DNA from 4 places in the Streptomyces sp. NBC_01485 genome. Region 2 is predicted to be linked to each of the others. Evidence: riboswitches for the same ligand, from Rfam matches in the RefSeq annotation. Region 2 holds a riboswitch; each other region holds the start of a gene.
The links. A riboswitch is a leader RNA that binds a small molecule or an ion and turns the genes downstream of it on or off. The one in region 2 is predicted to bind cyclic di-AMP.
Positions count from the first base shown of each region.

Region 1: another riboswitch for cyclic di-AMP. It lies ahead of OG352_RS25790 (transglycosylase SLT domain-containing protein); the one in region 2 lies ahead of OG352_RS32010 (M23 family metallopeptidase).
Region 3: another riboswitch for cyclic di-AMP. It lies ahead of OG352_RS17515 (transglycosylase family protein); the one in region 2 lies ahead of OG352_RS32010 (M23 family metallopeptidase).
Region 4: another riboswitch for cyclic di-AMP. It lies ahead of OG352_RS35855 (M23 family metallopeptidase); the one in region 2 lies ahead of OG352_RS32010 (M23 family metallopeptidase).

Region 1 covers NZ_CP109435.1:5,692,238-5,699,550, forward strand. The annotation lists gene OG352_RS25780 (GNAT family N-acetyltransferase) at 1-144, opposite strand, end outside; gene OG352_RS25785 (HAD family hydrolase) at 403-1,305, shown strand; gene OG352_RS25790 (transglycosylase SLT domain-containing protein) at 1,315-1,797, opposite strand; cyclic di-AMP (ydaO/yuaA leader) riboswitch at 1,801-2,004, opposite strand; gene OG352_RS25795 (polyprenyl synthetase family protein) at 2,504-3,514, shown strand; gene OG352_RS25800 (LolA family protein) at 3,864-5,156, shown strand; gene OG352_RS25805 (ATP-binding cassette domain-containing protein) at 5,247-6,191, shown strand; gene OG352_RS25810 (ABC transporter permease) at 6,178-7,107, shown strand; gene OG352_RS25815 (flavodoxin family protein) at 7,104-7,313, opposite strand, start outside.
Region 2 covers NZ_CP109435.1:7,064,544-7,071,856, forward strand. The annotation lists gene OG352_RS32000 (M16 family metallopeptidase) at 1-243, shown strand, start outside; gene OG352_RS32005 (M16 family metallopeptidase) at 240-1,628, shown strand; cyclic di-AMP (ydaO/yuaA leader) riboswitch at 1,843-2,041, shown strand; gene OG352_RS32010 (M23 family metallopeptidase) at 2,056-2,805, shown strand; gene OG352_RS32015 (GntR family transcriptional regulator) at 2,994-3,689, shown strand; gene OG352_RS32020 (HPr family phosphocarrier protein) at 3,876-4,157, opposite strand; gene OG352_RS32025 (bifunctional acetate--CoA ligase family protein/GNAT family N-acetyltransferase) at 4,338-7,154, shown strand; gene OG352_RS32030 (DUF5998 family protein) at 7,231-7,313, shown strand, end outside.
Region 3 covers NZ_CP109435.1:3,824,789-3,832,101, forward strand. The annotation lists gene eno (phosphopyruvate hydratase) at 1-508, opposite strand, end outside; gene OG352_RS17515 (transglycosylase family protein) at 930-1,664, opposite strand; cyclic di-AMP (ydaO/yuaA leader) riboswitch at 1,668-1,838, opposite strand; gene OG352_RS17520 (transglycosylase family protein) at 2,047-3,195, opposite strand; gene OG352_RS17525 (cytochrome P450 family protein) at 3,412-4,731, opposite strand; gene OG352_RS17530 (tetratricopeptide repeat protein) at 4,728-6,839, opposite strand; gene OG352_RS17535 (nucleoside triphosphate pyrophosphohydrolase) at 6,883-7,313, opposite strand, start outside.
Region 4 covers NZ_CP109435.1:8,129,783-8,137,095, reverse strand. The annotation lists gene OG352_RS35860 (SGNH/GDSL hydrolase family protein) at 74-859, opposite strand; gene OG352_RS35855 (M23 family metallopeptidase) at 1,095-2,096, opposite strand; cyclic di-AMP (ydaO/yuaA leader) riboswitch at 2,099-2,262, opposite strand; gene OG352_RS35850 (alpha-galactosidase) at 2,564-4,657, opposite strand; gene OG352_RS35845 (tyrosine-protein phosphatase) at 4,894-5,691, shown strand; gene OG352_RS35840 (DUF6126 family protein) at 5,721-5,843, opposite strand; gene OG352_RS35835 (helix-turn-helix domain-containing protein) at 5,840-6,487, opposite strand; gene OG352_RS35830 (aspartate aminotransferase family protein) at 6,597-7,313, opposite strand, start outside.

The DNA.
Region 1 (7,313 bases), 1.4 Mb from region 2:
CGCCACCCGCGCGCGGGGCCGCACGAGCCCCACGGCGTCGGTGAACTCCGGTTCCATGAAGGGGTTTCGCGGAAGCGTCGACGCGGCACGCAGCGCGCGCCACCGCTCCCTCTCCCCCTCGCCGAGGTCTTCCGGCCTCAGCACACGAATGCGCCCACTGCTCAACCTGACCCCCCGATCAAGTCCCCCCTGGACACCTGGACGGTACCGCTCCATCAGGGCGTGGCGGTAGGTAGCGTGGCATGTTGTTGCCAACCGGTGCAGAGGCCTTTAACCGTCCGCTACCCGGCGATGCGTCAGAAAGCCGTTTCTTTTAAAGGGGAGTTGGCAGAACCGGGCAGCACCCGGTCGTCGTTCGGTGCGCGTCGAACCCGGGGGCTGCGGGATCCGTATTCTCTGATCATGGCCGCACCCACCGCATATGCCGCACGCACCCGGTACTCCCCGTACTCCCTCATCGCCACCGACCTGGACGGAACGCTGCTCCGCGGCGACGACACCTTCTCCGACCGGTCGCTCGACGCGCTCGCGCGGGTGGCGCACGCGGGCGCACGCCACCTCGTGGTGACGGGCCGGCCGGCCCCGCGGGTACGACCGCTGCTCGACCGCCTGCACAGCAGGGGGCTCGCGGTGTGCGGACAGGGCGCGCAGTTGTACGACGCCGGCGCGGACCGTCTGCTGTGGTCGGTCACCCTGGACCGGGAACTGGCGGAGACCGCGCTCGGCAAGATCGAGGCGGAGGTGGGGCAGCTGTACGCGGCCGTCGACCAGGACGGCGTCGACGGGCTGACGCTCATCGAGCCGGGCTACCGGATGCCGCACCCGACCCTGCCCGCCCTGCGCGTCGAGCGGCGCGACGACCTGTGGTGCGAGCCGATCAGCAAGGTGCTGCTGCGCCATCCCACCCTGTCCGACGACGAGTTGGCGGCGACGGCCCGCTCGGCGGTCGGCTCGCTCGCCACGGTGACCATGTCGGGTCCCGGCACGGTCGAGTTGCAGCCCTGCGGGATCACCAAGGCGACGGGCCTGGCGCTGGCGGCCGAACACCTGGGCCTGCGGGCCGAGGACACCATCGCCTTCGGGGACATGCCCAACGACATCCCGATGTTCGACTGGGCCGCGCGCGGAGTCGCGATGGCCAACGCCCACCCCGAACTCAAGGCGGTGGCCGACGAGGTGACGACGTCGAACGAGGACGACGGCGTGGCCGTCGTCCTCGAAAGACTGTTTCCGCAGGACCCCGTTGGACCCTCTAGGACCCGTAGTACCCGTGGACCCCTAGAGACTGACCTCAACGCCCCGTAAGGGGGACTGTCAGTACGCGCCGAAGACGTTGTCGATCGAGCCGTACCGGGCGGCCGCGTAGTTGCAGGCCGCGGTGATGTTCGCGACCGGGTCGTACGAGTTCCACGACGTGCCGGAGACGTGGTAGGCGTTGAAGGTCGGGTCGATCACCTGGAGCAGGCCCTTGGACGGGATGCCCGCGGCCGCGTTGGAGTCCCAGAGGTTGATGGCGTTGGGGTTGCCCGAGGACTCGCGGATGACGTTGCGGTAGATGCCGTTGTACGACCCCGGGATCCCGTGCTGCGCCATGACCTGGAGGGACGCGCGGATCCAGCCGTCGAGGTTGTTGGCGTAGCCGAGGCTGGTCGCGGTGGCGACGGTCGGGGTCGCCGCGGAGGCGCTGGTCGCTCCGATGATCGGGAGGGCGAGCACGGCCGCGCCGGCGGCGGCGGCGGTGAGCGTGCGGACGAGACGGGTACGCCGGTTGCGGCGCGGCTGAGCGACAGCGGACATGACGAAGTTCCTCTCCGGCGCCTGCGAGGTGAGCTGTCGGGTTCGGGCGGGAGCTGCCCGGCCGCGTCCTGACGGACGCGACTTCACCCCGAGCCGTACCGGTATGTCTGAAGCATCCGGTTTGGCGACTTACCTGGTTCCCCCGCTCCTGCCGTGCGGTTCTCTCGGAGGGTGACGGGCGGCGGCAGGATTCGGCGTTCCGCCCGACAGGTCGGGAACGTATGCGACGGCACATGTCCGGAACAAGTGGCGAATTCACAGATCAACCCTATTGACCTCTGTCTGTGGCCTATGGGGTGCTTGATCCTTTGTGTGCGCAAAGCGCCAACTTGCTTGGGGTTGCGGGGGATGCGGGGGATCGGCGGGGTTGCGGGCCGGAGCCGGGTCGCCGTGGCGAGTGAGCCAACTCACCGACGTTCGCAAGAGTGGCAAATCGGACATTAATCCGAACTCGTACCGAAAGGAACGTCGAGGGGCTGGGTGTGTCGGTAACCGACATAAATCATTACTTCTGGGTAACTCTATAAATATCTGTTCATACGTACTGATCAGAAACATAACGGGCGTGATCCGATACCGCCGGGCCTGTAACCGTGGGGGCTATCGGTGATCGAAACGTGACCGGATACGCTGACTTGAGTGGTGGCAGAGACCTATCGACAAACCGCGTAATCGCCAGTGGACACCAGCAGACAGGAGACCCCTCGTGACCGTCGTCGGGCCGTTCGGGCTGAGCGTGCGGGACCAGGCTCTGGAAGCCGATGTCCAGGCCGGATTGGCGGCTGTCGAGGAAGGCTTGCTCGAGGCCACCAAGAGTGAGGTCCCGTTCATCACGGAGGCCGCCCAGCATCTCGTGCGGGCGGGCGGGAAGCGGTTCCGGCCCCTGCTCGTGGCCCTCGCGGCGCAGTTCGGTGACCCGTACGCGCCGGGCATCGTGCCGTCGGCCGTGGTCGTCGAGCTCACCCACCTGGCCACTCTGTACCACGACGACGTGATGGACGAGGCAGCCGTGCGCCGCGGGGTGCCCAGCGCCAACGCACGCTGGGGGAACTCGGTCGCCGTCCTCACGGGTGACTTCCTCTTCGCGCGCGCCTCCCACATCCTGGCCGACCTCGGGCCGGAGGCGGTGCGGGTGCAGGCGGAGGCGTTCGAGCGGCTGGTCACCGGGCAGATCCTGGAGACGGCCGGGCCGACGGACGGGCGCGACCCGGTCGAGCACTACCTCGACGTGCTCGCCGGCAAGACGGGCTCGCTGGTGGCGGTGGCCTGCCGGTTCGGGGCGATGATGTCGGGCGCCGACGAGACGGTCGTCGACGTGCTGACGCAGTACGGCGAGCGGCTGGGCGTCGCCTTCCAGCTCGCGGACGACGTCCTGGACATCGCGTCCGACTCGCACGAGTCGGGCAAGACGCCCGGCACGGACCTTCGCGAGGGCGTTCCCACGCTGCCCGTGCTGCGGCTGCGGGAGCGGGCGGCGCGGTTGTCGTTGCCCGAGGACATCGCGCTGTGCGAGCTGCTGGACTCCGACCTCAGTGACGACGACCGGCTCGCCGAGGCCCTGGAGGCGCTCCGGGCCCACCCGGCGCTGGAGCAGGCCCGCCGCGACACCGTGCGGTACGCGAAGGACGCGCGGTCCGCGCTGGCGCCGCTGCGGGAGTGCGACGCGAAGGCGGCGCTGCTGGAACTCTGCGACGCGGTGGTCCACCGAGCCGGCTGACCCCCTCCGCTCCGGAACGTCCACCGCCTTCTCCGGAACGTCCTCCACCCCGGAACGCCCTCCACCCGGAAACCCCTACGGGTTCGAACCCCCGCTCGTCGGAACCTCCGCTTGTCGGAACCCCCGTTCGTCGGTACCCCTACGGGTTGGATGCCGCCTCACCGCCTTCGTGTCATACCCCAGGCGTACACGGAGTTGGCTCCCCGGTCTGACGCTTTTCCGTGTGCGATTTGGTCAGATGGGAACCACGGAAAACATCACTCCTCACCGATTCGGGTGAGAATGGCGGCTTGGGGTGGGACGTTCAGCGGTATGACCGGCCGCCGCCGACGACGGAGGTAAGGCACACATGGCACCGAAGGCAACCGACGACACCATGACCGGCGGGGAGCCGAACGGCGGGACGTTCGACGGCGGGGAGGCCAAGGATCTGCGCGCCGGGCGGCGCAAGGCCGTGCGGTACGTCGTCCCGGTCACCGTGATCGGTGTCGCGGCGGCGACGATCGGGCTGGTCCCCGCGCTCGCCGACTCCGGCGACCCCGACCTGCCGAAGATCACCGCGCAGCAACTCCTCGACAAGATCGCCGCTTCGGACGTACAGCAGTTGTCCGGCACGGTGAAGATCACCACCGATCTCGGGCTGCCCGACCTCGGCGGGCTGGAGAGCGGTCTCCTTTCCGGCGCCGCACAGCAGGGCGGTGACGGTTCGTCCGCCGACCCGTCCGCCAAGCTCACCGAACTCGCCTCCGGCACGCACACCCTGCGCGTCGCCGCCGACGGCCCCGACAAGCAGAAGCTCTCGCTGCTGGAGAACGCGGCCGAGTACAGCGTCATCCACAACGGCAAGAACGTGTGGGGGTACGACAGCGCCTCCAACGAGGTCTATCACTCCACCGTCGACGAGAGCTCCAAGAAGGGCGAGACGGAGACCCCCGTTCCGGCCACGCCCAAGGACCTCACCGAGGACGCCCTGAAGGCGGTCGACGACACGACCTCCGTGACCGTCGACGGCACCGTCCATGTCGCCGGCCGCGACGCCTACAAGCTGCTGGTCAAGCCGAAGCAGTCCGGTTCCACGGTCGGCGCGATCAGCGTGGCCGTGGACGCGAAGACGGGCCTGCCGCTGAAGTTCACGCTGACCCCCGCGAGCGGCGGCGCCGCCGTCGTGGACGTCGGCTTCACCGAGGTCAGCTTCGCCAAGCCCGCCGCCTCCACCTTCGACTTCACCGCCCCCAAGGGCGCGAAGGTCACCGAGGGCGACGCGGCCGACAAGGGCGACGCGGGAAGCGGCAAGTGGGACAAGGAGGGTGCGACGGAGAAGACGCCGCAGCACTCCGACCCGTCCGGCGACGACTTCGCGCAGGGCTTCGGCGGCGCCGACGGTCTGAACGTCCTCGGCGAGGGCTGGACCTCCGTCGCCACCTTCGACACCGGCGGCGAGGGCGTGCCCTCAGGCTCCGCGGCCGGCGGAGAGATCGGCGGCTTCCTCGGCTCCCTCGGCGACAAGGTGAGCGGCAAGTTCGGCTCCGGGACCGTCTTCTCCACACGCCTGATCAACGCCCTGATCACGGACGACGGCAAGGTCTACGTCGGCGCGGTCACCAAGGACGCCCTGGTGAAGGCGGCGAACGCGGCGAAGTAGGCAGTTGAGGCAAGGGTTCGGGAGATCGGGGAGCGGATGGGGGCGGGGATGGAGGCGGGGGAGCCGGTGGCGGAACCGGCGCGGGAGCCCATGGACGACGGAACCGTCATCCACACCCGCGCCCTCACCAAGCGCTTCCGCGGCGGACAACTCGCCGTCGACGGTCTCGACCTGACCGTCCCGGCGGGCAGTGTCTTCGGCTTCCTCGGTCCCAACGGCTCCGGTAAGACCACCACCATCCGCATGCTGATGGGGCTCATCGAACCCACGGCCGGCTCGGCCCGCGTCCTGGGGCAACCCATGCCGCGGGCCGCGCGCACCGTACTGCCGCACGTCGGGGCCCTCATCGAGGGACCCGCCCTCTACGGCTTCCTCTCCGGCCGCGACAACCTGCTCCGCTACGACGCCGCCGACCCGACCGCCGACCCGCGCACCCGGCGTGCGCGGGTCGCGGCGACGCTGGAGCGGGTGGGGCTGACGGCCGCCGCCGGCAAGAAGGCGAAGGCGTACTCGCTCGGCATGAAACAGCGCCTGGGCCTCGCCGCCGCCCTTCTCCAGCCCCGCCGCCTGCTCGTCCTCGACGAGCCGACCAACGGCCTGGATCCGCAGGGCATGCGCGAAATCCGTTCGCTGATCCGGGAGTTGGCCGCGGAGGGCACCACCGTCTTCCTCTCCTCGCACCTGCTCGACGAGATCGAGCAGGTATGCACGCACGCGGCGGTGATGGCGCAGGGCCGGCTGATCGTCCAGGGCTCGGTGGCGGACCTCGCGGCGGGGACCCGCGGCCGGCTGGTCGTGACGACCCCGGACCCGGCGGACGCGGCCCGGGTGCTGAAGGAGCAGGGCGCGGGCGACGTCGTCACGGGCGAGGACCACGTGAGCGCCGAGGCGCCGCCTCCGGAGCGCGATCTCGCCGACCTGAACGCCGCGTTGGTGACAGCGGGCGTCCGCGTTCGCGGCTTCACCGTCGAACGGGCCTCCCTGGAGGACGCGTTCGTGGCGCTCACGGGGGAGGGATTCGATGTCGCAGGCTGAAGCCGAGCGCCCGGCGGGCCCGTCGCCGGCGGGCCCGTCCAGGGCAAGCACGTTTCCGGCAAGCCGGTTGTGGACGTTCGGGCTGCTCCGCAGCGAACTGCTGACCACCTTCCGACGCTGGCGCACCCTCGCGCTGCTGGCCGTGCTGGCGGCCGTGCCGGTACTGGTCGGGATCGCCGTGAAGATGGAGACGAGCGGCGACTCGTCCGCCGGACCGGGCGGCGGAGGAGGGGGCGGGGGCGGGGGTCCGGCATTCATCGCGCAGATCACCAACAACGGCCTTTTCCTGGTCTTCACCGCGCTGGCCGCGACCCTGCCGTTCTTCCTGCCGATGGCGATCGGCGTCATAGCGGGCGACGCGATCGCCGGCGAGGCGAGCGCGGGCACGCTGCGCTACCTCCTGGTCGCCCCGGCCGGCCGCACCCGCCTCCTCCTCACGAAGTACGCCACCGTGATGGCGTTCTGCCTGGTGGCGACACTCGTCGTCGCGGTCTCGGCGCTGGTGGTCGGGGCCCTGCTGTTCCCCCTCGGCGATCTCACCACCATCTCCGGTACGACGATCTCCTTCGCCGACGGCCTGCTACGGGCACTGCTGATCGCCCTGGTCGTCGCCGCGTCGCTGACAGGCGTGGCCGCGCTGGGCCTGTTCGTCTCCACGCTCACGAGCAGCGGCATCGCGGCGATGGCGACGACCGTGGGCCTGCTGATCACGGTCCAGATCCTCGACCAGATACCCCAACTGCACGCCCTTCAGCCGTACTTCTTCTCGCACTACTGGCTGTCCTTCGCCGACCTCATGCGCGAGCCGGTCTACTGGGACGACCTGCAGAAGAACCTCGGCCTCCAGGCCCTGTACGCGGCGGTCTTCGGCTCGGCGGCCTGGGCACGCTTCACGACGAAGGACGTCACGGCCTAGCCGGCCCTCTCGTAGGCGGAGGTCTCCTGGCCGACCGTCTCCTGGCCGACCGTCTCGAAGTCGGCCGTCTCGTAGGCGAAGCGCGCGAGGGGTGCCTCCTGCGCGAAGAACGTCTTCGCGTGCGTCAGCGCCTCCGAGTCCTTCAGGACGTCGCCGGGCTTGCTGCCGTTGCCGAGCAGCACCCCGCCGAAGCGCATCCTCAGGTA
Region 2 (7,313 bases):
TGGCTCGACCGGCTCGGCACGGTCGCCGGCCGCGCGGACGAACTGTGCCGCTACGCAGTCCTGTTCGGCGACCCGCAGCTCGCCCTGACCGCCGTCCAGCGCGTGCTGGACGTGACGGCCGAGGAGGTGCAGGAGGTCGCCAAGGCCCGCCTGCGCCCCGACAACCGCGCGGTGCTCGTCTACGAGCCGACCGCCGCCGAAGCCCCCGCCGACCAGGACGAGAACGAGGAGGCGGCCCGGTGACCGAGCTCGCCACGATGGACTACCGCCCCCAGCCCCAGGCGGGCGAGGCCAAGCCGTGGGCGTTCCCGGCGCCCGAACGCACCGAGCTGGCCAACGGCCTGACGGTCCTGCACTGCCACCGCCCCGGCCAGCAGGTCGTCGCCGTCGAGATCCACCTCGACGCGCCCCTGGACGCCGAACCGGCCGACCTCGACGGCGTCGCCACGATCATGGCGCGCGCCTTCGCCGAGGGCACCGACAAGCACTCCGCCGAGGAGTTCGCCGCCGAACTGGAGCGCTGCGGCGCCACCTTCGACATGCACGCCGACCACCCCGGCGTCCGCCTCAGCCTCGAAGTGCCGGCCTCGCGTCTGCCCAAGGGCCTCGGTCTGCTCGCCGACGCCCTCAGGGCGCCCGCGTTCACCGACAGCGAGGTCGAGCGCCTCGTCCACAACCGCCTGGACGAGATCCCGCACGAGCTGGCCAACCCCTCCCGGCGCGCCGCCAAGGAGCTCTCCAAGGAGCTGTTCCCGGCCACCGCGCGCATGTCCCGCCCGCGCCAGGGCACCGCGGAGACGGTCGAGAAGATCGACTCCGTAGCCGTACGCGCCTTCTACGAGAAGCACGTCCGCCCCGCCACGGCCACCGCCGTGGTCGTCGGCGACCTCACCGGCGTCGACCTGGACGCGCTCCTCGGCGACACCCTGGGCGCCTGGACGGGCTCCTCGGCGCAGCCGCGGCCGGTGCCGCCGGTGACCGCCGACGACACCGGCCGGGTCGTCATCGTGGACCGCCCCGGCGCCGTCCAGACGCAGTTGCTGATCGGCCGGATCGGCGCCGACCGGCACGACCGCGTGTGGCCCGCGCAGGTGCTCGGCACGTACTGCCTCGGCGGTACCCTCACCTCCCGCCTGGACCGCGTCCTGCGCGAGGAGAAGGGCTACACCTACGGCGTCCGTGCCTTCGGGCAGGTCATGCTGTCCGCCCCGGACGGCTCGGGCGCCGCGATGCTCGCCATCAGCGGCTCCGTGGACACCCCGAACACCGGTCCCGCGCTGGAGGACCTGTGGAAGGTGCTGCGCACCCTCGCCGCCGAGGGCCTGACCGACGCCGAGCGTGATGTCGCCGTGCAGAACCTGGTCGGGGTGGCGCCGCTGAAGTTCGAGACCGCCGCGGCCGTCGCGGGCACCCTGGCCGACCAGGTCGAGCAGCACCTGCCCGACGACTACCAGGCGACGCTGTACCAGCAGCTCGCCGCGACCGGCACCGTGGAGGCCACAGCGGCGGCCGTGAATGCCTTCCCGGTGGACCGGCTGGTGACCGTCCTCGTCGGCGACGCGGCTCAGATCAAGGAGCCGGTCGAGGCCCTCGGCATCGGCGAGGTGAAGGTCGTCTCCGCCGAGTAGCCGGCACGACGGACGCGGGCAACGGCACGCGCGCGTAGGGGCCCTGGTCGACGGACACGTCACCAGGGCCTCCTGGTGTCCGAATTGAGGTGGAGGCTGCCTGTCTGCCCTGTGGGATGCGCTACAAAAACCGGGATTCGTTTGAGGATTCAAAGGTGTCCCGCTTAGCTTCGTCCGGACTGTTCGTCAGGCAGTGCGCCGCAACCGCGGCACCGGACAGCCATCGCCGAGTCCCCGTACGGCGCGAGCCAGGGGAGCCGGGGACCCTCCCTCCTGTCGCCGCCTTCGCGGCTGGAGGGGCCCAGAAGTCCCTGGGGTGAATCGGACGCCCGCGCGAGCCGCGAGGGGGCCCGTAGGAGACCTTCCTGCTCCGAACCCGTCAGCTAACCCGGTAGGCGAGAGGGAAGGAAAGGACACCCCCCGCTTCATGGCGTCCACCAGTGCCGTCCGCTCCGGGAAGCACCGTCGGCCCAGCCGCATGCAGCGCACCACCGCGCGCGCGGCGGGCGTAGCGGCGCTCACCACCACCGGTGTCATGGCCACCGTCGCCTCCGTTCCGGCCTTCGCCGCCGAGCCCGCCCCCGAGCAGACCGGGCTGATCCCCGTCGTCACCGCCGGCGAATCCGTCATCGAGCAGATCGACGACCAGGTCGCCGTGCAGAAGAAGGCCGCCTACGAGGAGGCCGCGCGCGAGGCGGCCGCCAAGAAGGCCGTGGAGGAGCGCGAGGCACGCGTGCGTGCCGCCCGGGAGGCCGAGCGCAAGCTGCTCAACGCCTTCGTGCCGCCGATCACCGGCTCCTACGTCTCCACCGGCTACCACGCCAGCAGTTCCCTGTGGTCCTCCGGCAGCCACACCGGCATCGACTTCCACGCCGCGACCGGCACCACGGTGCACGCGGTCGGCCTGGGCACCGTCGTCGAGGCCGGCTGGGGCGGTTCGTACGGCAACCAGATCGTCATCAAGATGAACGACGGCACGTACACCCAGTACGGCCACCTGTCGTCCATCGGCGTCTCGGTGGGCCAGCAGGTCGCCCCCGGCCAGCAGATCGGCCTGTCCGGCGCGACCGGCAACGTCACCGGCCCGCATCTGCACTTCGAGGCCCGCACCAGCGCGGAGTACGGCTCGGACATCGACCCGGTCGCCTACCTCCGCCAGCACGGCGTGAACGTCTGACGACGCACGGCGACAGATCGTCCAGCCCCGGCCCTTCCGGCCGGGGCTTTCGCCGTTTTCGATGCCTTCCTGTCCAAAAAATATCCCTGGATTCCGGCCCGCCATCGGAAATTCCCGCTCATTGCAATAGAGTCACGGAACACACGTCAATCGTCGACGTTTCACGGGGATTAAGGCGGAGGTCCGTCATGCGTATTCCGGCGCACTCGGTGTGCACGGCCATCCGGGACGACATCGTCGCGGGTGTCTACGAGCGCGGCAGCCGCCTCACGGAGGAACTCCTCGCCCGCCGCTACGGCGTGTCCCGCGTCCCCGTCCGGGAGGCGCTGCGCACGCTGGAGGCGGAGGGCTTCGTCGTCACGCGGCGGCACGCGGGCGCGTGCGTCGCGGAACCGACCGAGCAGGAGGCCGCGGACCTGCTGGAGATGCGCATGCTCCTGGAGCCGCTCGGCGCCTCCCGGGCCGCCCAGCGGCGCACGGAGGCCCACTTGAAGGTGCTGCGCGGCCTCGTCCGGCTGGGCCAGGAGCGGGCCAGGAGGGGCAACAGCGACGATCTGCGCTCCCTGGGGGGCTGGTTCCACGAGACGCTCGCCCAGTCCTCCGGAAGCCACGCCCTGACGTCGATGCTCACCCAGCTGCGCCACAAGATCGCCTGGATGTACGCGGTGGAGGCGCCGGTCAACCCGGTGGAGTCCTGGGCGGAGCACGGCGCGATCGTGGACGCGGTGGCGCGCGGCGACGGGGAGCGCGCGCGGGCCGTCACGGCGCTGCACACCGAGCGCTCGACCGCCGTGCACCGGCTGCGCTTTTCCGGCGGACCGGAGCGCGCCGACCGCGTGAGGACTTCGCAACCTCCCGTAAACATGACGGGCCTGCGGCATTAACACGGGAGCCGTATACAAAGAGGGGGATAATTCGCGGGGGATTATTTCCGCTGCCCGTCAACGGGAAATGCGAAGGGCTCGCCCGATAATTTCGGACGAGCCCTTCGGAGTTTGCGGGACGACGTCTTTCAAGTGACGAGCACCGCGCCCCTCGAATAAGACAAGGCCTGCTCGGCCGGTCCTTGCTCAGACGGTCTCGGGGAGCTCCTCGAGACCCTCGGCGACCAGCTTCGCCAGCCGGTCGAGGGCGGCTTCCGCACCCTCGGCCTCGGAGGCGAGGACGATCTCCTCGCCGCCCGTGGCGCCCAGGCCGAGAACGGCCAGCATGGAGGCCGCGTTGACGGGGTTGCCGTCGGCCTTGGCGATCGTCACCGGGATACCTGCGGCCGTGGTGGCCCGGACGAAGATGGAAGCGGGGCGGGCGTGAAGGCCCTCGGCCCAGCCGACGTTGACGCGGCGCTCAGCCATGTGATGCTGCCCTTCAGTGTTCAGGTTGTCTAGACCAGTGTTCCACACGTGAAGCGTGTGAGGGACGGGTCCTCGCGACCCGTCCCGGTGCGCGGACGTCGGATCGCGGCCTCGATCCGACGTCCGTCCTCCACAGACTGCCTCGCGCCGTCGTCAGATGCGAGCCGTACTCTGGGCCCCATGCAGAGCGCGTCGGACCGGCACGAGTACCCCGCCCACTGGGAGGCCGACGTGGTGCTGCGCGACGGCGGCACCGCGCGCATCCGCCCCATCACCGTCGACGACGCCGAACGCCTGGTCAGCTTCTACGAGCAGGTCTCGGACGAGTCCAAGTACTACCGCTTCTTCGCGCCCTACCCGCGCCTGTCCGCGAAGGACGTCCACCGCTTCACGCACCACGACTTCGTGGACCGGGTGGGACTCGCGGCCACGGTCGGCGGCGAGTTCATCGCAACCGTGCGCTATGACCGCATCGGTGCCGACGGCATGGCCGCCTCCGCGCCCGCCGACGAGGCCGAGGTCGCCTTCCTCGTGCAGGACGCCCACCAGGGGCGCGGTGTCGCCTCCGCGCTCCTCGAACACATCGCGGCCGTCGCGCGCGAGCGAGACATCCGCCGCTTCGCCGCCGAGGTGCTCCCCGCCAACTCCAAGATGATCAAGGTGTTCACGGACGCCGGCTACACCCAGAAGCGCAGCTTCGAGGACGGCGTCGTCCGCCTGGAGTTCGACCTCGAACCCACCGAGCGCTCCCTCGCCGTGCAGCGTGCGCGGGAGCAGCGCGCCGAGGCACACTCCGTACGGCGGCTGCTGGCGCCCGGCTCCGTCGCCGTCGTCGGCACCGGCCGGACGCCCGGCGGCGTCGGCCGGAGCGTTCTCGGCAACCTCCGGGAGGCCGGGTTCACCGGCCGCCTGTACGCCGTGAACAAGGCCTTCCCCGACGACCTGAAGGAACTCGACGGAGTGCCCGCCCACCGCTCGGTGCGCGACATCGACGGGCCTGTCGACCTCGCGGTCCTCGCCGTACCGGCCGAGCACGTGACGGAGGCCGTCGCCGAGTGCGGCGAGCACGGCGTGCAGGGACTCGTCGTCCTCTCCGCCGGCTACGCCGAGAGCGGCCCCGACGGGCGCGAGCGTCAGCGCCAACTCGTCCGGCACGCGCGCGCGTACGGCATGCGGATCATCGGCCCCAACGCCTTCGGGATCATCAACACCTCCCCGGAGGTGCGGCTCAACGCCTCGCTCGCCCCGGAGATGCCGAGACCCGGCCGCATCGGCCTGTTCGCCCAGTCCGGCGCCATCGGCATCGCCCTGCTGTCCCGGCTCCACCGACGCGGCGGAGGCGTCACCGGCGTCACCGGGGTGTCCACCTTCGTCTCCTCCGGCAACCGCGCGGACGTCTCCGGCAACGACGTCGTGCAGTACTGGTACGACGACCCCGACACCGACGTCGCCCTCATGTACCTGGAGTCCATCGGCAACCCGCGCAAGTTCACCCGCCTCGCCCGGCGCACGGCGGCCGCCAAGCCCCTGGTCGTCGTCCAGGGCACCGGTTCCGCCCCACAGGGGCATGCCGTACGGGCGACGCGGCTGCCGCACGCGACGGTGTCGGCGCTGCTGCGGCAGGCCGGCGTGATCCGTGTGGACACCATCACCGAGCTGGTCGACGCGGGCCTGCTGCTCGCCCGTCAGCCGCTGCCGACGGGACCGCGGGTGGCCATCCTCGGCAACTCCGAGTCGCTGGGTCTGCTGACGTACGACGCCTGCCTCTCCGAGGGCCTGCGCCCGCTGCCCCCGCTGGACCTGACGACGGAGGCGTCCGCGCAGGACTTCCACGCGGCGCTCGCGCGGTCGCTGGCCGACGAGACCTGCGACGCGGTGGTCGTGACGGCGATCCCGGCGATCGGGGAGGCGTCGCCCGGGGACGCGGAACTGGCGCAGGCCCTGCGCTCGGCGGCGGCCGCGGCTCCCGCCAAGCCGGTGCTCGTCGTGCACGTGGAACTCGGCGGCCTCGCGGCCGCCCTGTCCGCCGCGACGAGCACCGCACCCCGTGCGGAAGCGACCCCACGCGCGCGTGCCGCCACGGAAGACACCGGCGCCCAACGGCCCACCGCCGCCGTCGAGGCGCCCGAGGGAACGCACCTCATCCCCGCATTCCCCGCCGCCGAACGCGCCGTCCGCGCCCTCGCCGAAGCTGTGAAGTACGCCCAGTGGCGGCGCGAGGCGGCCGACCCCGGCAAGGTGCCCGAGTACGAGGACATCGACGAGAAGGGCGCCGCCGAACTGATCGGCGGGCTCCTCGCGCGCGGGCAGGGCCTCACCCTCGGCACCGAGGAGACGTGCGAGCTGCTCGGCCGCTACGGCATCCGCACCCGCCGCGCGATCCCCGCGCCCACCCCGGACGAGGCCGCGCGGGCCGCCGGCGCCCTCGGCTACCCCGTCGCCCTCAAGGCCACCGCCCCGCACCTGCGCCACCGCGCCGACCTGGGCGGCGTACGCCTCGACCTGGCCGACGAGGAGCAACTGCGGCGGGCGTACGCCGAGTTGGCCGAGCTGTTCGGCAGACCGGAGGAGCTCCGCCCGGTCGTCCAGTCGATGGCCCCGCGCGGAGTCGACACGGTCGTCCGCGCGGTCATCGACCCGGCGGCCGGAGCCGTGCTGTCCTTCGGCCTCGCCGGAGCCGCCTCGCAACTGCTCGGGGACATGGCGCACCGCCTGGTCCCGGTCACCGACCGCGACGCGACCTCGCTGATCCGCTCCATCCGGACCGCCCCGCTCCTCTTCGGCTGGCGCGGCTCGACACCCGTCGACACCCCGGCCCTGGAGGAGCTGCTGCTGCGTGTGTCCCGGCTGGTCGACGACCACCCCGAGGTCGTCGCGGTCACCCTGGAGCCGGTCGTCGTCGCCCCGCACGGCCTGAGCGTCCTGGGCGCCTCCGTACGCCTCGCGCCCCCGCCCGCGCGCGACGACCTCGGACCGAGAACGCTGCCGGCGTACTGAAGAGACGGAAAGACCGGACAGCGGGCCTACGGAAGGGGCCGCGAGCGGTGCCTCGCAGGCAGTGGGTCCCCGTAGGATGGAGGGCATGGCCAAGACCAGTACGACGACCCAGGGGCTGCGCGCGGCGATCGAGCGCAGCGGCTACTACCCGGCACTCGT
Region 3 (7,313 bases), 3.2 Mb from region 2:
TCGGCGCGATCATGAACTCCTGGATGTCCACGTTGGAGTCGGCGTGCGAGCCGCCGTTCAGGATGTTCATCATCGGAACGGGCAGCAGGTGCGCGTTCGGGCCGCCCAGGTAGCGGAAGAGGGGCAGGTCGCTGGCCTCGGAGGCGGCGTGCGCGACGGCGAGGGAGACGCCGAGGATGGCGTTGGCGCCGAGCGAGCCCTTGTTGTCGGTGGCGTCCAGGTCGAACATGGCCTGGTCGATCAGGCGCTGCTCGGTGGCGTCGTAGCCGACGAGCTCCGGGCCGATCTGCTCGATGACGGCGAGGACGGCCTTCTCGACACCCTTGCCGAGGTAGCGGTTCGGGTCACCGTCGCGCAGCTCGATGGCCTCGAAGGCGCCGGTGGAGGCACCGGACGGAACGGCGGCACGACCCGTGCTGCCGTCGTCGAGGCCGACCTCGACCTCGACGGTGGGGTTGCCTCGCGAGTCGAGGATTTCCCGGGCTACGACGACGTCGATGGACGGCACGAGCATCTCCTTCTTCGGATGTGACGCTGGAAGTGCGGGGCGCGCAGGCCGTGATGAGCCCTTGCAGAGCCTTGCGACTAGAGCCTAACCGCCCGAGGGACGTCGGCAGCCGACCGACCGCCCTATGGACGGACTGACCCTACCTATTGTTCCAGTCCGGAACAAAGGGGATGGCCGAGAAAGACGGACGGGACATGTCGAACAGGCGACATCGGGATATCGGCATATCGGGATATGCAGAACAGTCGGCATCTCGGAACAGGCGGCATGCCGGGCGGGCAAAGAGAAACCCCGCTCCGGTGCGTACGGGGGAACACGCACCGGAGCGGGGGCCCCGTGGGGACGGGGGGTGACCCTCACGAGGTCTTCAGTGTGCCGACCTGGGTTGTGAGGGCGCTGTGGCTTCTCTGGGAGCCGGTTGTCACTTCAGGTGGAGCTGCTGGCCCGGGAAGATGAGGTCGGCGTCGTCGACGATGTCCTTGTTCAGCTCGAACAGCTTCTGCCAGCCGCCCTCGACCTTGTGCTTCTCGGCGATGGAGCTGAGGGTGTCGCCCTTGACGACCTTGTACTCGCCGTCGCCCTTCTCGACCTTCTGGCCGGTCGGGGTGGTGACCGTCTTGGCGGCGGCCGGACGGTCGGTCGAGCGGGTGGCGCTCTGCTGCTCGGTCGAACGGGTGCCGGCGCTGCTGTCCGAGCTCTCCGAAGAGCCGGAGCTGCTGGAACCGCTGGAGCCGTTCGAGCTGCTCGACGAGGACGAGTCGGAGGAGCTGCCGCCGCTGTAGGCGGCGCCGGACAGGCCGGTGCCGCAGACCGGCCAGGCGCCCTTGCCCTGGCCCGCGAGGACCTTCTCGCCGATGGCTATCTGCTGGGACTTGCCGGCCTGGTCGGCGGTGGAGGCGTAGGCGGTGCCGCCGTACGCGGCCCAGGTGGAGGCGGAGAACTGCAGGCCGCCGTAGTAGCCGTTGCCGGTGTTGATGGACCAGTTGCCGCCGGACTCGCACTGGGCGACGGTGTCCCACTCGGAGGCGGTGGCGGCGGAGGCGTTGCCCGCCACCATCAGCGGGGCGGCGATGGCGACGCCGGTCACGCCGGCCATGGCGGCGACGCGGGTGGCTTTGGACGGACGGCGGTGCTTGCCCTTACCGGAAAACAGCATGGTGGATCCCCTCACCGACGCCTACGAGGTGAGCTGTCGGGTTCGGGCCGGTTGAGTTGCCCGGCCGCGCTCTCGCTTTCACGAGGCACGGCTTCACCCCAAGCCACTCCGGTCAACTGCCCGGTGCGGCACTTACCTTGGGTCCCCCGCTCCTGCCTACGGCGCTTGACGCGACGACTGTTCCCGGGGCGCCGCTGGCAGGATTCGGCGTTGCGACGGCCGGGGCTCGGGTTGCCGAGCGGCCTCGACCGTAGACACGCGATCGGCCGAATTCCAAAGACGATCAGGGCTTCTGAGACTCATCCCACACTTTCACCAAACCGGACATTCGGCGCGAAGCGTGACGCGAACTCCCGCTGTTTTTCTTGGGCTTTGCGCCCTATTAAACCCCTGTGTCGAGGGTCTGACCGGGGACGATGTCGCTCGGGTCGGCGCCGATGAGGTCCTGGTTCTCGGCGTAGAGGGCGCGCCACCCGCCGTCGAGGCCAAGGGAGTCGGCGATGGAGACGAGGGAGTCGCCGGCCTGGACGACGTAGGTGGCCGCGGCATGCCGACCGGTGGAGGCGGCCGCGACATCGGTGCCGTCCGCGCCGCCGGCGGGGGCGGCGGGGGCGGTGGGGGCGGTGGGGGCGGCGGGGGCGGCGGGGGCGGTGGGGGCGGTGGCGCGCTTGGTCGTGACCTTGGCGGCGGCCTCGGCAGCGGTCTCGTCGGCGGTGACGCCACGATGACGGCCGGAGCCGAGGGTGCTGGTGTCGACAAGGCTCCAAGAGCCCACATCCTGGAGCGCCTTGTCCGAGTCATCCCGATTTGGGGTGACTGTGGGCGAGCTGTCGGAACCCTGCGCGTCACCCTTGCCGACGGAGCCGCCCTCACCGGCGGAGGAAGAGGGCGAGGAAGGCGAAGGAGATGAGGGGGACGAAGGGGACCTAGATGGCGAACTCGATGAATCACCGGACGAGTCGGATGATCCGGAGGATTCGGTCGAACCGTCGTCGCCACCCGAAGAGTTCGAGGAGCCCGAGGAGTCGGACGAGTCGGATGATCCGGAGGAGCCTGACGAGCCGGATGACTCCTTGGACAGGTCGGACAATCCGGAGGATATGGACGAGTCGGACGAGTTGTCCGCCACGCCGGTGTCCACGTTCAGCGCGCCGTTCTGCTGGGTGAGCCCGGAGGTCAGCCCACAGGTGCCCCAGGCGCCGATGTTCTCGGCGGCGAGCAGCTTCTGCGCCACGGCGATCTGCTGGTTGCGGCTGGCCAGGTCGGGGCTCGCCGCGTAGTCGAGCCCGCCGTACGTCTCCCACTGCTTCTGGGTGAGGCTCAGGCCGCCGTACTCGCCGTCGCCCTTGTTGGCGCTCCACGAGCTGCCGGTCTCGCACTGCGCCACCTTGTCCCACACCGTGCCGTCGGCGGCGCTCGCGCCGGAGGCGGCGAGCAGCGGGATGGCGATGGCGGAGCCGGTCACTCCTGCCGCGACGAGGAGGGCCGGGGCCTGACGGGGGCGACGGTGACGACCGTTCCCGGAGAGCATGCGAGGGCCTTTCTCTGGACAGCGGTGACCGGCGCGACCAGTGGAACCGAGGCGTCGCGCTGACGAGTGAACGTATCGGCACACGATCACTTGTCACAAGTTAATGCCGCGCAGATCACGTGAAGATCACAAAGTTGAGGGCCGGTCACCTTCCATCCCCCGAATGGTCACACCCCGGCTGACAAGCGATCAGATGTGCGATCAGATACACACCCGTTATGGACCAGATTGCTCCGGAGTGAACTCGACCGGCAACGTCCGCAGGCCGCGCATGATGAGCCCGCCGCGCCACCTCAAGTCGGCCGGGTCCGCCGCCAGTCGGAGGTCGGGCAGCCGGGTGAGGAGGGTGGCCAGCGCGGTCTGGCCCTCCAGGCGGGCCAGCGGGGCGCCCAGGCAGTAGTGGATGCCGTGGCCGTAGCCGAGGTGCTGGTTGTCGCGGCGGGAGAGGTCGAGCGCGTCGGGGTCCGTGAAGCGGGCCGGGTCGCGGTCGGCGGCCGCCAGGACGACGAGGACGGGGTCGCCGGGCGCGATGTCCTGCCCGCCGATGGTGAGCGGCTCGGTCGCGAACCGCCAGGTGGCGAGCTCCACGGGACCGTCGTAGCGCAGGAGCTCCTCGACGCCGGTTTCGAGGAGGGTGCGGTCGCCGCCGTCCTCGGTGAGTGACCGCTGAAGGCGTTCGCGCTGCTCGGGGTGGGTGAGGAGGGCGTAGGTGCCGTTGCCGATGAGGTTGACCGTCGTCTCGAAGCCGGCGAACAGGAGGATGAAGGCCATGGCGGCGGCCTCGTTCTCGGTGAGGTGCTCGCCGTGGTCGGAGGCGCGGATGAGGCCGGAGATGAGGTCCTCGCCGGGGGCCGGGTCGGCGGGGAGCTCCGCACGCTTGCGGTGGATGAGCTCCAGCAGATAGCCGCGCATCTTCTTCACCGACCGCGCGACCCCGCCACGCGGTCCCCCGCCGTGCCGGATCATCATCCCGGCCCAGTCACGGAAGTCGTCCTGGTCCTCGCGCGGGACGCCCAGGAGGTCGCAGATCGCGTAGATGGGGAGCGGGAACGCGAAGTCGTGGATGAGGTCGGCCTCGCCCTCGGCGGCGAACCGGTCGATGAGCCGGTCCGTCAGTTCCTGGACGCGGGACTCGAACTCGGCGACGCGGCGCGGTGTGAACGCCTTGCTGACGAGCCGTCGCAACCGGGTGTGGTCCGGCGGGTCGATGTTCAGCAGATGCGTCATCAGCTCGGCCTTGCGCTCACCGGGGATGCCGGTCTTGCCCTTGGCGTGCGCGGGCTCGTCGTGGTGGGCGGGGTTCTTGGAGAGCCGCTGGTCGGCCAGGGCCTGTTTCGCGTCGGCGTAACGCGTGACCAACCAGGCCTCGACCCCGCTGGGCAGCCGGGTGCGGTGCACGGGCGCGTGCTCGCGCAGCCAGGCGTAGGCGGGGTAGGGGTCGGTGGCGAACTCCCAGGTGAAGAGGTCGGGGGCGGGCGGGGTATCGGCCGGCGCGTCAGTCGGGGGATGGGTCGGGGAGTGGGGCTGGTTGGTCACTCGTCGACGGTAGCGGGGTTCTCGCCGAGCCCCTTCGCCGCGAGGGCCTTCTTGGCGGCGGGGTGCCCCATGTCGGCGGCTTTGCGCAGCCAGAGGGCGGCTTCGGCGGGGTTGTTCTGCTTTTCGAGGAGGAGGGCCAGGCGGTAGGGGGCGTACGCGTCGCCGTTCGCGTACCCCTGCTCGTAGTCCTTGCGGGCCTGCTCCACCAGCCCCATCTTCTCCAGTACGGCGCCGTGGTGGGCGGCGTCCAGCGGGTGGCCGTCGGAGAAGTAGTTCTCGGCATCGTCCAGGGTCTGCCGTGGCTTCTGAGCGTCGTTCAGCAGACGGGCCGCCTCCTTGTCGCCCGCGGCGGTCGCACGGGCGAGCAGCACCTCGGCGACTTCGGTCTCGTGGCACAACAGGAAGAAGACAGCCGCGCTGCGGGCGACCGGCGCGTACCCCTGCACCTCTGCCTCCGCGTAGTAGTGCGACGCCCGGCTCAGGTCACCCCGCCCGAGCAGCAGATCGCCCAGCCGGTGTGCCGCGGCCATGTCGCCCCCGAGCTCGGCCTTGCGCAGCGCCTGTTCGGCCAGCGCCAAGTGGGCCTCGGCGATCAGCCTCATCTCCTGGCCTCCCGGTTTGCCCTCCGCCGCCGCCCGCAGATACGGCAGCGCCTGTTCCGCTTCTCCCCTCCTCAGCAGCAGCTCACCGAGCCGCCCGGACAGTTCCTCCTTGCCCGCGTCCACGGCCTTGCGGAACCAGTCCAGGGCCGTGGCCTCGTCCTCGGCGTCCTCGGCGAGCAGGCCGAGCATGTGCATCGCCTCCGCGTCGCCGGCCTCCGCGCGGACCGCGAAGACGGCGTGCGCGGTCGCCCGTACGGTGCCGTGCACCTCGGAGTCGTACCCCGTGCCGGCCAGTGCGCAGCGCCAGACGGCTGCCGGGACTCCCTTCCCCGACGAGGCTCGCTCGGCGTCGGCGACGAGTGAGCCGTACGCTCGCCAGGTCTCGTCGCTGTCCCCCACTCGGTGCGGTGCCCCGGGCACCAGTAGCCCGGTCACCCCGTGCTGCGGTCGGGCGGCCCAGTCCAGCGCCTCCTGGAACGCCTGCCGTTCCGCCCGCGCCGCCGGCTGCCGTGCCGCGTAACACTGGCAGGCCTCGTGGAGGAGCTGTCGGGGGATGTCCCCGGTGACTCCGCAGCGGGCCAGGTCCGTCGCCGCCCGGATCAGCAGATGCCCGTACAGGTGGCGGCTGTTGGAGAGCCCGGAGCGGTGCCACAGTTCCCAGAGTTCCGAGCCGATGGCCAGGTACTGGGTGACTCCCGTCGCGCCGCGCCGCTGCTCGGCCTCGTCGAGCCGGGCGTCGAACTCGGTGGAGAGCCGGCCCAGTTCCTGGCGGCTCCACCGGGAACTCACCCGCTCCGACCCGGCCAGCCTGAGCACCTGGGACGCCGCTCCCCGCGCGAACCGGTGCTCCTCGTACGCCTCGTCGCTCATCGTGGCCACCACCGGGACGCCCAGCGCCTTCAGCTCGGTCAGCAGGCCCCGGGTCAGACCGTGCTCGCCGAGGTGGTTCTCCAACTCGTCCAGCCACAGCACGTACGTGCCACCCCGGCCGCGCAGCAGGGCGGGCAGTCCGCGCAGGTCCGTGCCGGGGTCGGGCGCGTACACCCGGGTGCGCGGGGCCGCGTCCCGGACGACGGCGGCCCATGCCGTCCTCGACTTGCCGGTGAGCGGTCCGCCCGTGATCACCAGCAGCCCACCCTGCGCGATCCGGCCGCGCAGCCGCTCGTCGATGTCACGGGGGACGTACGGCGGCAGCCCGGGGTCCCCGAAGTGCCGCCCGGTGGGCCGCACGCCGAGCGTCACCGGATCGGCGCCCTCCACCTCTGGCCAACTACCGGGGTCGGGCACCATGAAGACGCCGGGCGGCGAGGCGTAGGTGGTGTGGTTGAGGACGCCCACGGCGAGGCCGTGATACTCCCCGCCGTAGAAGCCGATGGTGTCGCCGGGAGGAAGCCGGGGGACGGCCTCGGGCACTGCCGCTGCCGCAGCCTCCGTCTCCGCCTCAAGCGCCTCCGCAGCCCTGGAGGCCAGCGCTTCCAGCTCGTCCGACCCGTCTTGCCTGCCCATACCAGCCCCCCGCGCCCCGCAGCCAGCTCAGGAGGCCACCGTACTAACCCACCACCCCTTCGGTCGCCCGGATCGCGTCCCGGTAGGCACGGGCCGCCGCCCGCAGAGCCGCCTCCGGGTCCACGCCCTCCGCTTCGGCCCGGGCGGCGAGGGCCAGCAGCTCGTAGCCGATGCCCTCGACACCTATGCCGCCCTCAGCTCCGCTGCCCTCGGCCGTCGGCAGTGGTACGTCCAGGCCCGCCGTCCGGGCGCGTGCGGCCAGTTTCGCGGCGAGGGCCAGGCCGGGCTGGTGGAGGGGGACGCCGTCCGTGACCGACTCCCGTCGCTTCTCGACCGCCTTCATGCGCAGCCACTGCTTCCTCACCTCTTCCGGGGTCGTGGCCGTGGCGTCGCCGAAGACATGGGGGTGCCGGTGGATGAGCTTGGCGACGATCGTGCCCGCGACGTCGTCGACGGAGAACGGTGACTCCTCGT
Region 4 (7,313 bases), 1.1 Mb from region 2:
CGACCGTACGACCTCGACGGCCGACCGCGTCCACCCGCAACCCTCGCGGTCTCCCTGCTCAGGCCACGGCTGCTCAGGCCACGGCCGCGATCCGCATCCTGATGTCGTCCGGCGACAGCGCGCCCTTGGCGGTCACGTGGTCGCCGGAGGACTCGCCGCGCAGCCGGCGTCCGATCCACGGCACCAGGTACTCGCGCGCCCAGTGGACGTCGTCGCGCCGTACGTCGAGGGTGCCGCGCGGTGGGAGCGGCGGCCAGGGCTGCTCCGGGTCGGCCGGGACCTCGAGGCCGAGGGCCTCTCCGGCGCGCAGCGCCACGCGCGTGTGCCCCTCCGGGGAGAGGTGGAGCCGGTCGCCGTCCCAAGCCCTGCGGTCCTGCACGGACTTGAGGGACCACAGGTCGAGCACCGGGCAGCCGTACCGGTCGGCGACGGCGCGGACATGCCCGTTGTAGGTGGCGATCTTGCCCCGCAGGTGCTTGAGCACGGGGACGCCACGGGTGTCGAAGCCGGTGGTCACCATGACCGTGCCGGCTACGGCGGTCAGGGACGCGATCGCGCGCTCGAAGCGCTCGGCGACCTCGTCCGGGTCGGTGCCGGGTCGGAGGATGTCGTTGCCGCCCGCGGAGAAGGAGACCAGGTCCGGGGCGAGCCGCAGCGCCCTGGGGAGTTGGTCCTCCATGATCTGGTCGAGCAGCTTTCCGCGGACCGCGAGGTTGGTGTACCCGAAGTCGCCTTCGGGCCGCCGGTCGGCGAGGAGTACCGCGAGCCGGTCGGCCCAGCCGACGAACGCCCCGTCAGGGCCGGGGTCGCCGACGCCCTCGGTGAAGCTGTCCCCCACCGCCACGTACGACCCGATCACTGATCTGTTGTCATTCTTCGAATCGTCTGCCACAGCAGTTCATGATTCACCTTCGAATGTGACTTACGCGACCGTAGGAAAGGGTTGACGGACGGTGAGATAAGCCACTCCTAAAGAGTTCCCCAATCAGGGAATAAGAGACCGCACACCGAAGGCCGGACCCGGGGATCGGGGTCCGGCCTTCGGCAGCGTGTCAGGCGTGTCGAGCGTGTCGGGCGGAGGTCGTCGGCCGGGGTCAGCCGACGGCGACGCCGTGCGAGCGGAGGTAGGCGACCGGGTCCACGTCCGAGCCGTAGTCCGGCGTGGTGCGGATCTCGAAGTGCAGGTGCGGGCCGGTCACGTTGCCGGTCGCGCCGGAGAGCCCGATCTGCTGGCCCTGGGTCACGGTCTGGCCGGCCGAGACGGAGAGCTGGGAGAGGTGGCCGTACTGGGCGTAGTAGCCGTCGGCGAGCCTGATGACGACCTGGTTGCCGTACGCGCCGCCCCAGCCCGCGGAGACGACGGTGCCCGCGCCCACGGCCTTGAGGGAGGTACCGGTCGGGACGACGAAGTCGACGCCGGTGTGGTAGCCGCTGGACCACATGCTGCCGGCCACGTGGTACCCGGTCCCGACGGTCGCGCCGGCCACGGGGAGGCCGTAACCACTGGAGGTACCGGTGTCGGCGCCGGTGCTCGTGCTGCTCTCGGCGGCCTGGGTGGTCGCCTTCGAGGAGGACGACCCGGACGACGAGGACGCCCCGGACGAAGAAGGCGACGAGGACGACGGGGACGACGCCTTGTCGTCGGACGACGCCTTCGAGGAGGACCAGCCGGACGACGACCCGGTGGTGCCGGTCGTGGCCTTCGCGCCGATCGACAGCTTCAGGCCGGGGTGGATCAGCGACGGGTCGCCGCCGACGGCCCGACGGTTGTCCTGGTACAGCTTCTGCCAGCCGCCGCTGACGTTCTGCTCGTCGGCGATCTTCGAGAGGCAGTCGCCGGACCGCACGGTGTAGGTCCTGGCACTCGTGGCAGCGGCCTTCTTCTGCGCCACCGGAACGGACTGCACGGCCTTTTCCGAAACAGACTGCGAAACCGTCTGCGCGGCGGACTGTGCGACGGACTGAGAGGGCGCCGCATGGGCGCCGGTGGCGCCTATGAGCGGAAGGGCGAGCGCGGCGCCGCCGGTTCCGGCGACGGCTATGGAGCGGGTGAAACGCTGGGACTTCGGACGACGGTGCTTACCCTTCGCGGGCATGGCCAATTCCTCTCCGGCGCCTGCGAGGTCAGCTGTCGGGTGCGGGCTGGAGATGCCCGGCCGCGCCGAGGCGCGGCTTTACCCCAAGCCTGTTCCGGGACCGGAACAGGCGGTTCTACCTGTGGGTCCCCCGCTCCTGCCTTACACGGATGGGTGAGCGGACACCGGACGGCGGCAGGATTAGGCGTCCGTCCGGATTGGGGTGGAACGTAAGCGACCAAGACGCACAGGGACAAGCAGAGGTTGCACGGATAACGCTTTTCTCTTGATCCCCTGTGCGTATTCCCAGTCACGCTCCGTCAATCAATAGGCCCGCTTTTCGCCAAGCGCCCTGGAAAAGCACGCGAATTACGTGAACATGACGGACGACGTACGGTCACTGATATGACGCTCCTCACGTGACACATCTCCAGGTCCCTTTACCCCAGAGCGAGTTGGAAGGAAGGATCCAATTCGGGACAGAACACTCAGATGCGACGCAGGCGGATAACCATCGCATCAAGGTCGCCCCGCAGTCCGGTACGCAACCCGTGGTGCAACAGCACGGCACCTCGGTGAACTTCGCCCGTTTCAAGGCATTCGTACAAAGATGTCGGGTCGAGTCCGCGCAGCCGCAGCGCCGGAACCGGCTCGCCGAACCGCTGGGCCTGGAGCCGGGCGAGGACGACCGCCTCGTCGCCCCGCACGTACTGGACGGCGCTCAGGCCGCCGGCCGGGGGCCGCAGCCGGTAGAGGTCGCCGTGCTGCACGAGGGGCCGGATCTCCTTGTAGAGGTCCACCCACTCCCGGGCCTCGGCGAGGTCCGCCTCGCTCCACTCGGCGAGGTCCCCGCCGACGCCGAGCACCCCGGCCATGGCGCTGACGAACCGGAAGCGCAACGAGCTGATCCTGCCGTTGAGCTGGGTGTTCGGGCTGTCCGTGACCCACGCGGCCATGACCCGGGCGGGGTGGATCTGGCTGAAGCCGTGCTGGATGTCGAGCCGGTCGAGCGGGTCGGTGTTGTCGGAGGTCCACACCTGGTCGGTGCGGCTCATGATCCCGAGGTCGATGCGCCCGCCGCCGCCCGAGCAGGACTCGAAGGCGACGCCCGGGTGGGCGGCCCGCAGCCGGTCCAGGAGGGCGTACAGGGCCCGCACATGGTCGACCCAGAGGCGCTGCGGGTAGGGGTCGTCCGGCCAGCCGGCGTCGGTGAAGCAGCGGTTGAAGTCCCACTTCACATAGTCGACGGGGGCGCTGGACAGGATGGCGTCGAGTCGCTCCCAGAGGTACTCCTGAACGTCCTCACGCGCGAGGTTCAGTACGAGCTGATTGCGGAATTCCGTCCGCTTTCGCCCTGTTTGGAACTGCACCCAGTCCGGGTGTGCCCTGTACAGCTCGCTGTCGGGGTTGACCATCTCGGGCTCGACCCAGATGCCGAACTGCATGCCGAGGCCGTGCACCTGGTCGGCGAGGGGCTTCAGGCCGTTCGGGAAGCGGTCGGGGTTGGGCCGCCAGTCGCCGAGTCCGGCGTGGTCGCCGGTGCGCGCCCCGAACCAGCCGTCGTCGACGACGAACAGCTCGACGCCGATCGCCGCGGCGCGCCGGGCGAGGGTCGCCTGCTGCTCCTCGGAGATGTCGAAGTAGGTGGCCTCCCAGGAGTTGAACAGCACCGGGCGGTCCTGTCCGGCGTCCGGGATCACGTGCGCCCGCTGGTAGGCGTGCCAGGTGCGGCTCGCGCCGCCGAACCCGGCGTCGCTCCACAGGCCGGCGAAGACGGGCGTGGTGAAGGACTCCCCCGCCGCCAGCCGCAGCAGGCCCGAGTCGTCGTACCCCGCGCCGCCGGTGATCTGCACGCGCGCGTCGGGGAGTTGGGCGACGGCGATCCGCCAGGAGCCCGACCAGCCGAGGGCGCAGCCGTAGACCTCGCCGCGCTCCTCGGTCGCGTCGGTGTCCAGGGCCACCCAGGGCAGGTGCTGGTGCCCGGTGTGACCGCGGCGGCTGCCGATGACCTGCTCACCGTAGGTGAGGGGGGAGCGCGTGAGCCGGGACTCGGCGGCCCAGCGGCCGTGCAACTGCGACAGCCGCCAGTCGTCGCGCTCGGGCAGGGTCCAGGTCGCGGAGTCGGCGCGCAGCAGCTCCAGCGGCTGCTCACCGTCGTTGCGCAGGGTCGTCCAGCGCTCTACGACGTCCCCTCGCATCCGGTAGTGCAGGGTGACGGCGAGCCCGCCGTCCCGGAAACGCAGCCGCAGCCCGTCACCGTCCGCCGCGTCGGCCCCGTCGGTCTCGTACGTCTCGAAGGTCCACTCGGTGCCGCGCCGCTCGTCGGTGCGCACGGACAGGGCGGGCCGGACGAAACGGGGACCGCCCTCGACCGGGTACTCCTCACGGCCGTCGAGCGGGGACTCGAAGGACGCCCCGCGCCCCGACGCCGGGACTGCGGCGAGCGCCTCGGCGTCCGCGAGCGCGATGCCCGGGCCCCAGTGCAGGTGGACCAGCTCGTCGGCCTCGGTGAGGTGGAGGGTGTAGCTGCTCGTGGGCCCCGAAAGGAGCCAGGTGCGGCCGTCGTCGGCGATCTCGGGCATCAAACCCCCACTAATTCGAACAGGTGCGATCAAGCACCAACATCATCGAATGCGGTCGGCCCGCCGGGCAACTTCCGCCGGGAACTTCCTGTGGACAACTCTTCACCTGCGCGGACGGCCGGTTTCTGTGGCCTGTGGACAACTCGTTGCCCGGCGAATCCTTGTCGTATGGTCGATGCGGTGTCCCGTCGGCCACCACGAGCCGCGCCGACGGAGACCGACAGGGAGGAAGCCCAGTGACGCAGCAGATCCCGTCGACCGACCCCGAGCTGGCCGCCGTGCGCAACTTCCGGGACGTGGGCGGTCTGCCGACCGTCGACGGCCGGCGCGTGCGCCACGGCGTGCTGTTCCGCAGCGGCCACCTCGCGCACGCGACCGACGAGGACGCCGCGTTCCTCTCCGACCTGGGCCTGCACACGATCTTCGACTTCCGCAACGCGGCGGACCAGAAGCTGGAGGGCCCGGACGTCGAACTGCCGGGCGTGCGCAATGTGAACCTGCCGCTGTCGGACCCGGCGGACGGCTCCCAGTTCTGGAAGATGGTGCGCGACGGCCACCTCGACCAACTCCGCGGGATCCTCGGGGACGGCAAGGGCGCGGACCGCATGATCGCCTCCTACCGCTCGATCGTCAAGGAGCGCACGGCGGAGCACTCGCGGGTGCTGCACGCGCTCGCCGAGGACAGCGTCCCGGCCCTGATGCACTGCGCGGCGGGCAAGGACCGCGCGGGCGTGTCCATCGCCGTGACGCTGCTCGCCGTAGGCGTGGAGCGCGAGGCGGTCCTCGCCGACTACCTGGAGTCCAACGCCAAGCACCGCCGCTACCGGGTGCGCCGCAGCGCCACCTCCGCCGAGGCCTACTCCCCCGAGGTCATGGAGCTGCTCAGCCCCCTGTTCGACGCCCGCGCGGAGTACCTGGCGGCGGCGTTCGAGACCATCGAGGAGACCTGGGGCGGCGTCGACGCCTACCTGGATCAGGGCCTGAGCCTCGCCCCCGAGACCCGCGAGCGCCTACGGGACCGGCTGCTCGACTGACCCACGCCCGACCTGCTCCCCGGAGAGCTCTACCGCTTGGCCCCCACCTCGAAGAGCAGCCAGAGGAATCCCGCGAAGAGGTGCCCCACGGCGAGGTAGATGATCAGCCGGATCCACAGGGTGCGGGGGAACTTCTCCTCGAGGTCGCTCATGGCGTCTCTCCGGTCTCTGAAGGGGTGGTCGGGCCCAGGCACAGCGTGGCCGTGGGGCTCTGCAGCAGGGTGTGGACGAAGAGCAGCTCGACCCCGTCGGCGTCCTGCGCGGCGATGCGGTGCGGGGTCAGCGAGTCGAAGTGCGCGCTGTCACCGGGCCCGAGCAGGTCGGTGGTGTCCCCGAGGCGCAGCCGCAGCCGCCCCCGCAGGACGTGCAGCCACTCCTCCCCGGGGTGCACCCGCACGACGTCGCCCTGGGAGCCGAACGGGACATGGACGCGCAGCGCCTGTATCCCGCGCCCGGAGGCGCTGGCCTGCCAGTACGTCCAGCCGCCCGCGCGGGTGGGTTCCATGTCGGCGGCGCGCACGACGGCCTCCCGGTCGGCGCCCGTCTCACCGAGCAGCTCCGAGACCGTCGTACCGTAGACGCGGGCGAGGGCGAGCAGCATCGGCAGCGAGGGCTGGCGCTGCCCGGTCTCCAGGCGGGAGAGGTACCCCGGCGACAGCCCGGCGGCCCGGGCCGCGGCCTCCAGGGTGAGGGCGGCCCGGCGGCGCAGGGCGCGCAGTCGGGGGGCGACGACGGGAAGAGCCTCGGCGTGTTCCGTCGAGGGCTCGGAATCGGACTCCGACTCGGGCGGGCTCATGTCTCCATTCCACGCCCGAGTTGCCTCTACGGCAAATTTCTTGCCTCAGAGGCAAATCCCGGAGACTCCTCAGAGGCGGATCCGGCACCCGGAGACCGCCCGAGGCCGCTCAGCGGTTGGCCACCGCCTGCTTCACCAGGGTCTTGCCGAAGTCCCACATCAGCCCGCCGCCGCTATGCGCTTCGTCCATGACGGCGGTGAAGGCGTCCAGGAACCGGTCCACCTCCCGCTCGCCGACGATCAGCGGCGGGATCAGTTTGATCACCTCCAGGTGGTCGCCGGACACCTGGGTGAGGATCCGGTGCCGCTGCAACAGCGGCACGACCACCATCTGCGCGAACAGACCCTTGCGCGCCGCCTGGAGCATGGCCCAACGGCTGCGCAGCTTCAGCGACTTGGGCCTTCCGAACTCGATGCCGATCATCAGGCCCCGGCCCCGGACATCGGCCAGCAGCTCGTACTTGTCGACCAGGGCGGCGAGCCGGGACGTCAACTGCTCCCCCGTCGCCCGGGCGTTGGCCACGATCTGCTCGTTCTCCATGACGGACAGCACCGCGAGCCCGGCCGCCATGGCCTGCGCGTTGGACCCGAAGCTCGCCGAGTGCACCAGCACCCGGTCCATCGACGAGTAGACCTTCTTGAAGATCCAGTCCTTGCCGAGCGTGGCCCCGACCGGCACATACCCGCCGGACAGCGCCTTGGCCACGCACACCAGGTCCGGTTCGACGCCCTCCTCGTGCTGGTAGGCGTAGAAGTCGCCGGTCCGGCCGAGGCCGGTCTGCACCTCGTCCGCGACGAGCAGCGCCTTGTGCCGGTGCAGCAGCTC